Regions from separate parts of the Actinoplanes lobatus genome, predicted to be linked through region 2. Evidence: riboswitches for the same ligand, from Rfam matches in the RefSeq annotation. Region 2 holds a riboswitch; the other holds the start of a gene.
The links. A riboswitch is a leader RNA that binds a small molecule or an ion and turns the genes downstream of it on or off. The one in region 2 is predicted to bind cyclic di-AMP.
Positions count from the first base shown of each region.

Region 1 (5,843 bases), 1.2 Mb from region 2:
GGCGCGGCAGCCAGCCGGGTTCGGGTGGCCCGGAGGGCCGTCGGGTGGCCCGGCAGCACAGCCCGGCGGCGGGGTGAGGGCTTGCGTTGCGACCGGCTGATCCGTGCGCCAGGACGGCGGCCAGGGTTGCGGTCGGGTGCTCGTAGCCCGTACGAGAAAAGTAGGAAAGCCGGCGGCGAAGCGATCAGGCCGTGGAAATGGTTCGGGCCCGGCCGGCGCGGGGGCACCAGCCAGACCCGGGTGTTCGCTGTGGCGGGCGCCGTCAGGCGGGGGCGGCGGTGCGGCGGGCGGTGTGGCGCCAGCGCAGGATGATCGCCGTGGAGAGGACGAAGCTGAACACGGCCGGGGCCAGGGTGAGGAAGTTCATCTCGCCGGGGGCGACGACCGCGGCGCCGATCACGGCGTAGGTGACCGTGGACGGGATGGCGGCGATGGTGGTGCCGAGCAGGTAGCGCTTGCGGCACACGCTGGTGGTGCCGTAGGCGTAGCCGACCAGGCCGAACGGGGCCAGCGGCAGGAAGCGGACCAGCAGGACCGCGGCGAGGCCGCGACGGTTCAGCCAGCCGTCGAGGCGGGCCAGACGGCTCCCGGCGCGGGCCTGGAGGGCGCCGCGGCCGGCCCAGCGGCCCGCGTAGTAGGTGGCGACCGCGGCGATCACCGCGGCGGCCAGGGCGGCCGCGGAGCCGGTGACGGCACCGAGCAGGGCGCCGCAGGTCATCGTGATGAGGGTCCGCGGGACGAGAACCGACAGCAGCATGCCGCCGAGGAACGCCACCGCGAACACGGCGCTCGGGCCCATGGCGGACAGGGTGTCGGCGATGTCCCGCAGCGGCAGCACGGCGGCGAGGCCGGCGAGAGCGCCGATCCCGGCGCCGAGCAGGGAGAACCGGATCAGACGGCGCTTCCACCCCAGCGGAGCGGAAGCGGTGGGGGCGGCAGCGTGGTCAATGGCCTGAGGGTCCGCGGGGATTTCGGTTCCTCGCGGGTCGATCAGGTTGTCGGTCATGCAGGCCTACCGCCCCAACTGTCGTCGTTTCAGGACTCGGTGGTGCCGGTCTATACCGCCGGGCTCGCCGCGGCGAGCCGTTCGTTCCGGAGGCGCTCGCTCCAGGTGTCGTCGAGGGGGGTGAGCCTATCCGCGCCGGTGGACCAGCGAAGGAGCAGATCGGCTATCGCCGGGTTGCGGGCCAGCGCCGGGCCGTGCGAATACGTCCCCAGGATCTTGCCCGCCCAGGCGCCCTCGGTCTGGCCGTCGTTGCCGATGCCGCCGGTCACCCGGGCGAGTGGTGCGGCGTGCGCGCCCAGATGGGTACGCCCGCCGTGGTTCTCGAATCCGGTCAGTGGAGGCAGGCCGAGCCGCGGGTCGATGTCACCGCGCAACTCGCCGACCGCCCGGGTCTCGCCCCGGTCGGAGGTGATGTCGAGCAGTCCCAGCCCGGCGCACTTGGCCCCCTTGGCATAGAACGAGTGACCGAGGAGCTGGTAACCCGCGCAGATGGAGAGGATCGCGGCGCCCTGGTTGACCGCCTGGTGCAGGCCTCCGTCGGCGAGCAGGTGCTGAGCCGCCAGGGCCTGGGGGCCGTCCTCGCCGCCGCCGATCAGGTAGATGTCGGCGCTGTTCGGCACCCGCTGGTCGGACCGGACCTCGTAGGTCTCCACCGGGATGCCACGGTCGGCGGCCCGGCGGGCCAGGATGAGCAGGTTGCCCCGGTCGCCGTACGTCGACAGCAGATCCGGGTAGATCCACACGATCCGCAGGGACTCAGTTGACACGGTCCAACTCCGCTCGGATGTCCTGGAACGCCGTGTAGTTGGCGATCACCTCGAGGCGGCCGGGCGGAACGGACCGCAGCGCCTCGTCGAAACTGTTTACGTGCCGGAAGGGCACGTGGTTCACCTGGAGGCGGACCGCCAGGTCGAACGCCCGGTCACCGGTGATCAGCACCGGCCGGTCGCGCAGCGGCGAGAAGTCGACGTCGTAGAGCCACGACGTGTCCAGGCCGTCGGGGTCGCGGGCGTTGATGGAGAGCAGTGTCGGCGCCTGGTCGGCCATGTCGAAGGCCTCCAACCAGCTTGCCGGGTTCTTCGCCAGCAACAAGCGGATGTTGCGACCGTCACGGTCGACCTGGGCGTACCGCCCGGCGATCGACGCCACCCGGGAGAGCCGGGGGAGCGCCTCGATCGGGCGGACCCCGAACTCGCCGGCCACGGCCAGCGCGGTGGCGGCGTTACCGATGTTCACCCGGCCGGGCAGCTGGAGCTTCACCAGATGCCAGTCGCCGCGGGGGTCGATCACGCCCTCGTCCTCGACCACCCACTGCGGGCGCGGGCGGCGCAGCGGGCAGCCGGTGCACCACCAGTCGCCGCCGGACCGCTCGATCGGGTGGCCGCTCTCCGGGCAGACGAACGAGTCGTCGTGCCAGCGCTGGCCGGCGCTGAACCAGGTGGTCTGCGGGCTGCTGCTGGCCGCCCACACCACCATCGGGTCGTCGGCGTTGGCGACCACCCGGATGTCGGGGTGACCGGCCAGCGTGGTCTTCCACAGCTGCGCCATCATGGCCACCTCCTTCGCCCGGTCGAGCTGGTCGCGGGAGAGGTTGAGCAGGGCCACCACCTTGGGCCGGGTCTGGTCGATGACCTGGGGCAGGTAGTGCTCGTCCACCTCCAGCACGGCGAACGGGGTGTGCCCCTCCTTCGCCAGCGCCGAGGTGTGGCCGGTCGGCATGTTGGCGCCGAACGAGTTGGTGGCGACCCGGCCGAGCACACCGACGGCGGCCGCGGTGAGCCGGGTCGTGGTGGTCTTGCCGTTGGTGCCGGAGACCAGCGCGACGGCGCGGCCCGAGGCGAGGTGGGCGAGGAGATCGGGGTCGATCTTCAGACCGATCCAGCCACCGATCACCGAGCCGTCGCCGCGACCGGCGGCCCTGGAGAGCGCGGCCGCGGTCTTCGACACGGAGGTCGCGACCTTGGCGATGAGAGGCATTCCGTCCGTCACGCCAGCGAGGGTACCGGACGCGAAGGTTACGTCGAGTTGCCAGACGGTCAAGATCACCGACCACTTCGGCTTTTGCGAGGTCCGGACGATTCGGACGTGCTCCCAACTGGGTGACGGACTTTTTCTGTGTCCTGATTCACCCGTAACCGTCGACCAAGCGTCACTGTTCCAACACCCTGTGTGGCGGCATTTGTCTCGCGGAGATAACAAATTGGACAGCGACAAATGTGCCAAACACGGAGAGTGATCAATGCGCCGCTGACGATCATGGCCGAATTCGGGTAGCAAGGACTCGCCGGCGGCACACCGCCCGCCGGCCGCACCGGACCGGTTCACGCCGAGCCCTGCCCCGGACCGGACGGTGCGACACCGCAGTTGGCCAGACCAAAACAAGGCAATCGGGGGCAGGGACGGGGGACCCATATCCGGTCTCTCCCGCGACGCCCGGCTTCCACGGGTGACGCATCCGGGAGCGACCTTGGGGTGAAGCCGCACCCACCCGCGGCCGGGCATGCCTTCCCGCCCGAACCCGACAGCTAACCTCGCAGGCGTGCCGGAGGGATTTCTCTACCGTGCACGAACTCAGTTCGCGCCGGCGTCGTCGCACGTCCGTCGGCACCGGTACCGTCGCACTGTCCCTGGGGCTCTGCCTCTGCGCCGGCCAGTTGGTCGCCGCATCGCCGGCGGCGGCCGTGACCGCCACCGTCGCCCCGGTCACCGCGAGTGCGGCAGCCGCGAAGATCACGCCCCAGATCGCCACGAAGGCCAGCACCCGCAGCCTGGCGTGGGGCTCCACCCTCAAGGTCACCGCCAAGGTGATCGACCCGGCCACCGGCCAGGTCGCCAAGGGCACGGTCCGTCTCCAGGGCTGGAGCAACGGCGCCTGGCGTACCTGGGACACCGACACCGTCAAGGGCGGCGCGGTCACGCTGACCGCGAAGCCGACGAAGACGGTGTGGGTCCGGACCCTGTTCACCGGGACCGGGTACAACCAGCAGGCCACCAACAAGATGAAGGTCACGGTCCGCGCCAGTGGCGCCAAGGTCCTGGCCGAGGCCAAGAAGCACAAGGGCGCGCTGTACCTGTTCGGTGCGGCCGGCCCGAAGCGCTTCGACTGCTCGGGCTTCACGAAGTACGTCTACAAGAAGGCGGCCGGCAAGAGCCTGCCGCACAAGGCGAACTCGCAGCAGAAGTACGGCAAGTCCGTCTCCAGGAGCAACAAGAAGGTCGGCGACCTGATCATCTTCCGCAACGGGTCGTACGGCTACCACGCCGGGATCTACGCCGGGAACGGCTACGTCTACGACTCGCCGCACAGCGGGGCCCGGGTCGGCAAGCACAAGATCTGGAACAACAACTATGTGGTGCGGCGCCTCGTCGCGTAGGACCCGTAGTAAGTAAGGAACAGCGCTGTGGGGTGTGACCCGGTCCGGGTCACACCCCACGGGCGTCTCCACTTTCCTCCACGCACCCGCCCCCGAGGCCTCCGGGGCGGGTGTTTTCGTACCCGGAGCGCCCGATGTCGGAAACCGGACGGGGTTGATCATGCGCTTGGCCCTCCACTCCGCTCCACCGCCTGTGAACAGGGCTTTCGTCCGCGAAAACGGCTCGCGAGCGATCGCTTTCGGGTTGCAGGTGGAGGGAAGTGGAGTAGAGTGGGGCGCAGTGGCAGGGGCGGAGGAGCGCAGCCGGACCTGCCGGCCCGAGTTGACAGGCGGTCCACTCCCTCCGTGAAGGAGCGGGCGCCACGGCAAAGGGGTGGGGGCCGATGTTCCTCGGCACGCACACTCCGCGCCTCGACGAGAAGGGCCGGCTGATCCTCCCGGCGAAGTTCCGTGATGAGCTGGCGGGAGGTGTCGTGATCACGAAGGGGCAGGAACGCTGTCTTTACGTGTTCCCGATGCCGGAGTTCCAGAGCATCGCCGGTCAGCTCCGTGCGGCGCCGGTGACGAACAAGGCGGCCCGTGCGTACAGCCGGGTGTTCTTCGCCAGTGCGCATGACGAGGTGCCCGACAAGCAAGGCAGAGTCACGATTCCTGCCCATTTGCGGGAGTATGCCAGTCTTGGTCGCGATCTGGTGGTGATCGGCGCGAGCACCCGGGTCGAGATCTGGGACAAGCAGTCCTGGGATGACTACCTCTCGGCGAACGAGGAAGAGTTCGCCGGCATCGAGGAGGGGGTGCTGCCCGGCGGACTGTAGGGCGTGGCACTCGGTGGGCCGCCGCGACGGCCCGGATCGCCACTGCCGCCGTACTGCGAGATCTCCAGCCGCTCCCGCTCCTGGCGCCTCTTCCCCGGCGCCAGGCGTGCGTCCGGAGCCGGTTCGCCGGCGTGGGACAGAGCGGATGGGGATCTGGCGGTACGGAAGGTGGGCCGGGCCGGAACGGCAGTAACTGAACAACCGGGTGAGACGCGGACGGGTAAGGCAACTTGGGGGGCGACATGGGGGAGCCGCGGGGCACACACGTGCCGGTGCTGCTCGAGCGCTGCATCGAACTGCTCGCTCCCGCTCTGGAGTTGCCGGGCGCCGTCCACGTCGATTTCACGCTGGGTCTGGGCGGGCACGCCGAAGCGGTTCTGGAGCGGTTTCCGGACGTGGTCCTGGTCGGGCTCGACCGGGACACCGAGGCGCTGGCGCACGCACGGCACCGCCTCATCCGGTTCGGCGACCGTGCACGCCTGGTGCACGCCGTCTACGACGAGCTGCCCCGGGTTCTCGCGGAGCTGGAGATCCCGGCGATCCACAGCGGACTGTTCGATCTCGGGGTGTCCTCGTTGCAGCTGGACGAGGCGGACCGCGGGTTCGCGTACGCGCAGGACGCCCCACTGGACATGCGGATGGACCAGT
Region 1 is NZ_JACHNC010000001.1:3,873,449-3,879,291, forward strand. Features, by position in the region: gene BJ964_RS18200 (TVP38/TMEM64 family protein) at 263-1,006, opposite strand; gene BJ964_RS18205 (type 1 glutamine amidotransferase) at 1,057-1,773, opposite strand; gene BJ964_RS18210 (Mur ligase family protein) at 1,763-2,983, opposite strand; cyclic di-AMP (ydaO/yuaA leader) riboswitch at 3,364-3,560, shown strand; gene BJ964_RS18215 (C40 family peptidase) at 3,568-4,380, shown strand; gene mraZ (division/cell wall cluster transcriptional repressor MraZ) at 4,764-5,195, shown strand; gene rsmH (16S rRNA (cytosine(1402)-N(4))-methyltransferase RsmH) at 5,426-5,843, shown strand, end outside.
Region 1: it holds a riboswitch for cyclic di-AMP, as region 2 does, so the genes downstream of both, BJ964_RS18215 (C40 family peptidase) here and BJ964_RS12250 (coiled-coil domain-containing protein) in region 2, are expected to answer to the same signal.

Region 2 (5,843 bases):
ACCTGCACGACCTGCACCGGAACGCGCGGGACGGCGTGCACGTGGCGTCGCTGGCCGGCTCCTGGATCGCGCTGGTCGCCGGCCTCGGCGGCATGCGGGACTTCAACGGCCAGCTGAGCTTCGCGCCGCGACTGCCCAGCCGGATCAACAGTCTGGAGTTCTCGCTGCTCTGGCGGGGTCTGCGGCTGCGCGTCAACGTGACCTCCGAAGAGGTGACCTACTCGCTGCGCAACGGCGGCGGGCAGGCCCGGCTCACGCTGATCCACCACGGCAAGGAGCTCGAGGTGACCCAGGTGCGACCGGTCACCATGCCGATTCCGGCCGCGGTGCCGCCGGGCCCGGCACCGGCCCAGCCGCACGGCCGCGCTCCGGTCCGGCGCGCGGTTCACTGAGCACATGAAAACGGCCCCCGCCCGGATGGGCGGGGGCCGTTCTCGTGAAGTCCGTCAGAGCATCGAGACGTGCACGTGGTCGGTGTGGTCACTGACCCCGTGGTATGTCTTCCAGCCCGAGGCCGGGAACCAGATCATCTTGTTCCAGATCACGTAGTAGATGCCGAGCTCGTCGGCGTTACGGACCAGGAACGCCATCAGGTTGTTGCCGTACCGGAATTCCTTGTCGGTGTCGTAGACCGAGAATCCGCTCTTCTGCAACGACCAGTCGCAGGCGCGGCCCTTGGGGTGTTCGAAGGGCCCGCCGTCACGGTGACAGCCGACGAAATTACTGAAGCCGGCCTTCTTGACTTCCTTGTACATGTGCAGCGTGCGCTTGGTGATGCAGCCGCCGGTGGTCGGGTCGTCCTCGGTGCAACCCTCCGAGGAGAATCCGCCGGAGCCGTTCCGCGGCGCCGGGGCGGCCTCCGGCGAGTCCGCCACCACGAGGCCCTTGGTCACCGAGTTGCCACCGACCAGCTGGAACGCCTTGTCGGCCGCGTCCTTCTGCTTCTTCATCACCGTGGCGTTCTGCTGCTGCGCCTTGACCTCGGCGTCCAGCTGCGCCTTGCTGTCCGAGATCTCGGTGATCGCCGCGTTGAGCTCGTGCAGCTTGGCGTCGTGCAGCTTGTTGATCTCTTCGAGGGAGACCGCCTTGGTCAGGAAGTCGCCCGAGTCCTGGGACCTGAGCAGGAAGCCCATGGCGCTCAGGTTGCCGGTCATGTACTGCTGCTTGGCGATCTGGTCGACCTCGGGGATCAGTGCGTCCCGCCGGGCCTCCGCCGCCTTGATCTGTGTGGCCAGTTTGGCCTGCGTCTTGGTGGACTGCGTCACCGCGGACTTCGCGGAGGCGTAGCGCCGGTTGGTCGACTCGATCACGTCGTTGAGAGTTGCGTCCTCGTCCTCCTCCTGTGCGGAGGATGAGGAGCCGCCTGGCTCGGCCGCGGCCGGAGTCGCGGGCGCCATGAACATCAGGGCGCTCACCAGCGGCGCCAGGGCAAGTATCAGCCACCGGCGGGGACTTGCTGCCATCAACAGTTCCTTCCGTGACACCGCCGACCGAGTTAGCTGACGGGTTCGGGACGGAAGCAATCCCTACCGCAAACTGCGCGGATACACCCCAGTGAACCTGGTTCCCCGGTTCGTCTCGCGACGATTGGGCGGCGGCCTGCCGGCAACTCGGGGGCGGTGCCGTCCTGGCAGGACCGGCGGCCAGTTTACCCGAGATATCGCCGTGGATCAGACCCCGGGAACCGCGAAAAGAGTTACCTCGCAAACACATTCCGTAATTGCAATCACCTGTCGTGTCGGGGCAATTGCGGTGCGTACGAGAACTGTCGATCTGTCGATCGAGTGGGTATGGTCGGTGCGGTTCCCGCGCGGGGGCCGCCGCCTAATCGCCGTCATCGGCGAGCCGGGGAACCAATATCTCCGGGGTGAATCCGCTACCAGCGGTAGGGATTTCCTTCGTCCCGAACCCGTCAGCTAACCCGGCCGGCGGCCGACGGAAGGAAATGCCTGTGCAGCAGAACACTGCGCAGCGATTAGCGGCGTTGCTGGCGCTGCTCGTCGCCGCGTGCGGATTGGCCGTCGTCGCGTCGCCGGCCACCGCGGCCCCCCGGCTGCTCGCCGCCCCCGGAGACACCGGGGACGACGGCGAGGGCGGATCGAAGTCCCTCATCGAACAACTCGAGAAGGCCTCCAGCGGCTACGTCGCGGCCAAGAAGAAGCTGAAGACCTCCAAGGAGCAGCAGACCAAGCTGACCTCGGAGCTCAAGCGCCTGGACACCGAGCTCGGGCCACAGCAGGAGCAACTCGATCTGATCGCCACGCAGGCGTACACCGCGGGCCGGGCCGGGCCGATGTCGGCCATGCTCGCCGCCGATTCGGCCGAGGGCTTCCTGGGCCGGGCCGAGACCCTGGCCATCGTGGCAGCCGACCAGAGCCGGGCGATCAACGGCCTGAAGACCACCCGCGAGGACCGGCAGAAGGCCAAGGACTCCATCGACATCGCGATCAAGGACCAGCAGAAGCAGGTCACCGTGATGGCGAAGCAGAAGGCCAAGGCCGAGGCGGCGCTCAAGGCGGCGAACCAGGGCTCGGACACCTCGTCCTCCTCCGACGGCGGCGGTAGTGCCGACGCGGAGCCGGGCCCGAGCGGGTCGAGCTGCAACCAGGACGACCCGACCGGCACCGGCGGCTGCATCACCGCGACCCTGCTGCACGCCTACAAGCAGGCCCGGGCGGACGGCTTCACCCGGTTCACCAAGTGCTGGCGTACGCAGAACAGCGGTGAGCACCCCAAGGGGCGGGCCTGCGACTTCTCCGCCGAGAAGGGCACCTTCGGCGGGGACGCCACGGGGGCCGACAAGACGTACGGCAACAACCTGGCGAACTACTTCATCAACAACGCCGACGACCTCGACGTCCTGTACGTGATCTGGTACCGCCGGATCTGGCTGCCGAGCAGTGGCTGGAAGTCGTACAGCGGGGCGGGTGGCGACCCGTCCAGCGACCACACCAACCACGTGCACCTGTCGGTCAACTGAACCACCGGGGGAGTGCGGGGCCTACCTGCGGGCGAAGGCCTCGTACTCCTTCATCACCTCGTCGGTCGGGCCGTCGGCGCGGATCGTGCCGGCCTCCAGCCAGATGCACCGCTCACAGGTGTCCCGGATCGACTGCTCGCTGTGGCTCACCAGGAACACCGTGCCGGCCTGGGCGCGCAGCTCCCGGACCCGGGCCTCGCTGCGCCGGCGGAACTTGGCGTCACCGGTGGCCAGCGCCTCGTCGATCAGGAGCACGTCGTGCTGCTTGGCGGCCGCGATCGAGAAGCGCAGCCGGGCCGACATGCCCGAGGAGTACGTCCGCATCGGCAGGGTGGCGAAGTCACCCTTGTCGTTGATGCCGGAGAACTCGATGATCTCGTCCTTCTTCGCCCTCACCTCGTCCGGCGACATGCCCATCGCGAGGCAGCCCAGCTCGACGTTGCGGTCGCCGGGCAGCTCGTTCATCAGTGCCGCGTTCACACCCAGCAGGGACGGCTGGCCGGAGGCGTAGATCGCGCCCCGGGAGACCGGCAGCAGGCCGGCCACCGCGCGCAGAAGGGTCGACTTGCCCGAGCCGTTGGTGCCGATCAGGCCGATCGCCTCGCCCTTGTAGGCGACGAAGCTGACACCCTTGACCGCGTGCACCTCGCGGATGTTCGAGTTCTTGCTCCGGGTGGCCAGGCGCTTGAAGCTGGCCAGCGGGCTGGAACTGGACGCACCGGCCTGGTGGACCTTGTAGATGATGTGGGCCTCGTCGGCGATGACGGTGGGAATCCGCTCGTTGTCAGCCACGGCCGTAGCCCTTCTCTCCGCGCCAGAAGTAAACGAAGCCGCCGATGCCGACGACCACGGTCCAGACGATCGCCTCGATCCACAGCACGGCCGGGGAGTTCGCCAGGGTGGCCTCATCGAGCAGCGCGTGGCGCATCAGTTCGATGTAGACCAGCATCGGGTTGGCCTCGACCACCTGGAGCTGCCAGCCGCTCAGCAGGTCCTGGAACTTCGTCACCGGGTAGAGAACGGCCGACCCGTACAGCCAGAACCGCATGATGAACGGGATGAGCTGCTTGACGTCGCGCACCTTGGAGCCGTAGCGGGCCATGAACAGGCCCAGGCCGACGTTGAAGAACGACTGCAGGATCAGGGCCGGCACCACGATCAGCCACTTGACGGTGATCGGCTCACCGGTGATCAGCACGATGCCCATCAGGACGAACACCGCCACCACGAAGTTGCGGATCTCCACCAGCGAGGCGGAGAGCGGCAGGCTGGCCCGGGGGAAGTGCAGCGCGCGGATCAGCCCCAGGTTGCCGGTGATCGCGTTCGTCCCGGTCTGCACCACCGACTGGGTGAACTGGAACACGAAGACACCGATGCAGAGGTACGCGATGAAGTTCGGCATCTCGTGGTGGCCGCCGAGGACCAGACCGAAGATGACGTAGTAGACAGCCGCGTTGATGATCGGGGTGAGCACCTGCCACACCGCGCCGAGCTTGGTGTTGCCCAGTGCGGACGTCATCTTCGCGCTGGAGTGTGCCCGGATGAAGTGCCGGTACTCCCACAGCTGCCGGGTGTAGTCCGGAAGGCTCGGAAGCCGTCCGGACGCGCTCAGGCCGTTGCGCCGGGCCAGCTCCTTGAGGGAGAGGCCGGCGTCGGTCTCGGCGACCGCCGTCTCTGGCATGGGGTGGTGCTCCGATCTGGTCGGCCCGAAGGGCGCGGCGGGATCCGATGCCTGGTGCGAGGTCACAGCATGCAGCATGACAGGCCCCCGCCGATGCCGATGGAACGGGTTCGTATCGACGTGGATGTGACGGTAGCTGACCAAACGGCGGAACGCAACCGTTACGTCGTAGCGCTATAGTGACCGTGTGGCGACAATCAAGCGCGCACCAGCCGGAGCGGCGGTGCTCCGAGGCGATATCACCGTGGCGATCCGAAACGCCGTCATGAGTGAGCTGGCGGAGGTCGGTTACGGCCGGTTGTCCATCGAGGCAGTGGCCCGCCGTGCCGGGGTCGGCAAGACGGCGATCTACCGTCGATGGAGCAACAAGCTCGAAATGGTAATGGAGATAATCTCGGATGTCGCGGAGCGAAAAGTTCCACTTCCCGACACCGGAAGTTTCTCCGGCGACCTCCAGCTCCTCCTGATGATCGTGAGCACGGCTCTCCAGCACCGGATCGCGTCCCAGATCATCCCGGACCTGATGGCCGAGGCGGCCCGCAACCCGCAGATCGCCGAGACTCTGCAACGGGCCCTCCGGACCCACCAGCAGGCCGTCGGCGAGAAGCTGATCGGGCAGGCGGTGGCCCGCGGCGAGCTGCCCGAGGGCACCGATCCGGAGGTGGCCGTGGACATGATCCTGGGCCCGCTCTACTGGCGGCTGGCCGTGGCCCGGCAGCCGATCGGTGAGGACTACCTGGAGAAGTTCACGGTGGCGGTGACCGCGGCGTTGCGCGCCACCGCCTGACCGGCAACCGAACTCGCACTGGTTCGCTCCCGTTTGCAACTCAGCGAATCCAGCGTCGCGGGCCGGAAATGCCGACCGGAGAGGCTGATCCCGACCCCACCATTGGAGCCGGCTTATGACCTCTGCCTGTGATTCCCGTGTCGACTTCACCGTCCTCGACGCCACCTCGCTGCTCGCCATCGCACTCGGGAGCTCGCCGGGCCCGCACTCCGGCTCCGGCGGCCCCCGGCCCCCGCTGGTGATCAGCGACGCCGTGGTGGGCTCGTGGCACAGCTCCGACGGCGCGGTCCGGCTGAGCCTGCGGACCGATGGGACGTACGCCGGTGAGGTGGCCGGCCGTCGACGGCCGGCCCGCGGCACCTACCGGATCGAGGGCGGTTCGGTGCTGCTCCGCG
Region 2 is NZ_JACHNC010000001.1:2,651,763-2,657,605, forward strand. Features, by position in the region: gene BJ964_RS12240 (glycoside hydrolase family 65 protein) at 1-392, shown strand, start outside; gene BJ964_RS12245 (coiled-coil domain-containing protein) at 447-1,463, opposite strand; cyclic di-AMP (ydaO/yuaA leader) riboswitch at 1,468-1,604, opposite strand; cyclic di-AMP (ydaO/yuaA leader) riboswitch at 1,812-1,947, shown strand; gene BJ964_RS12250 (coiled-coil domain-containing protein) at 1,946-2,980, shown strand; gene BJ964_RS12255 (ABC transporter ATP-binding protein) at 3,002-3,772, opposite strand; gene BJ964_RS47905 (ABC transporter permease) at 3,765-4,661, opposite strand; gene BJ964_RS12260 (TetR/AcrR family transcriptional regulator) at 4,885-5,448, shown strand; gene BJ964_RS12265 (Atu4866 domain-containing protein) at 5,564-5,843, shown strand, end outside.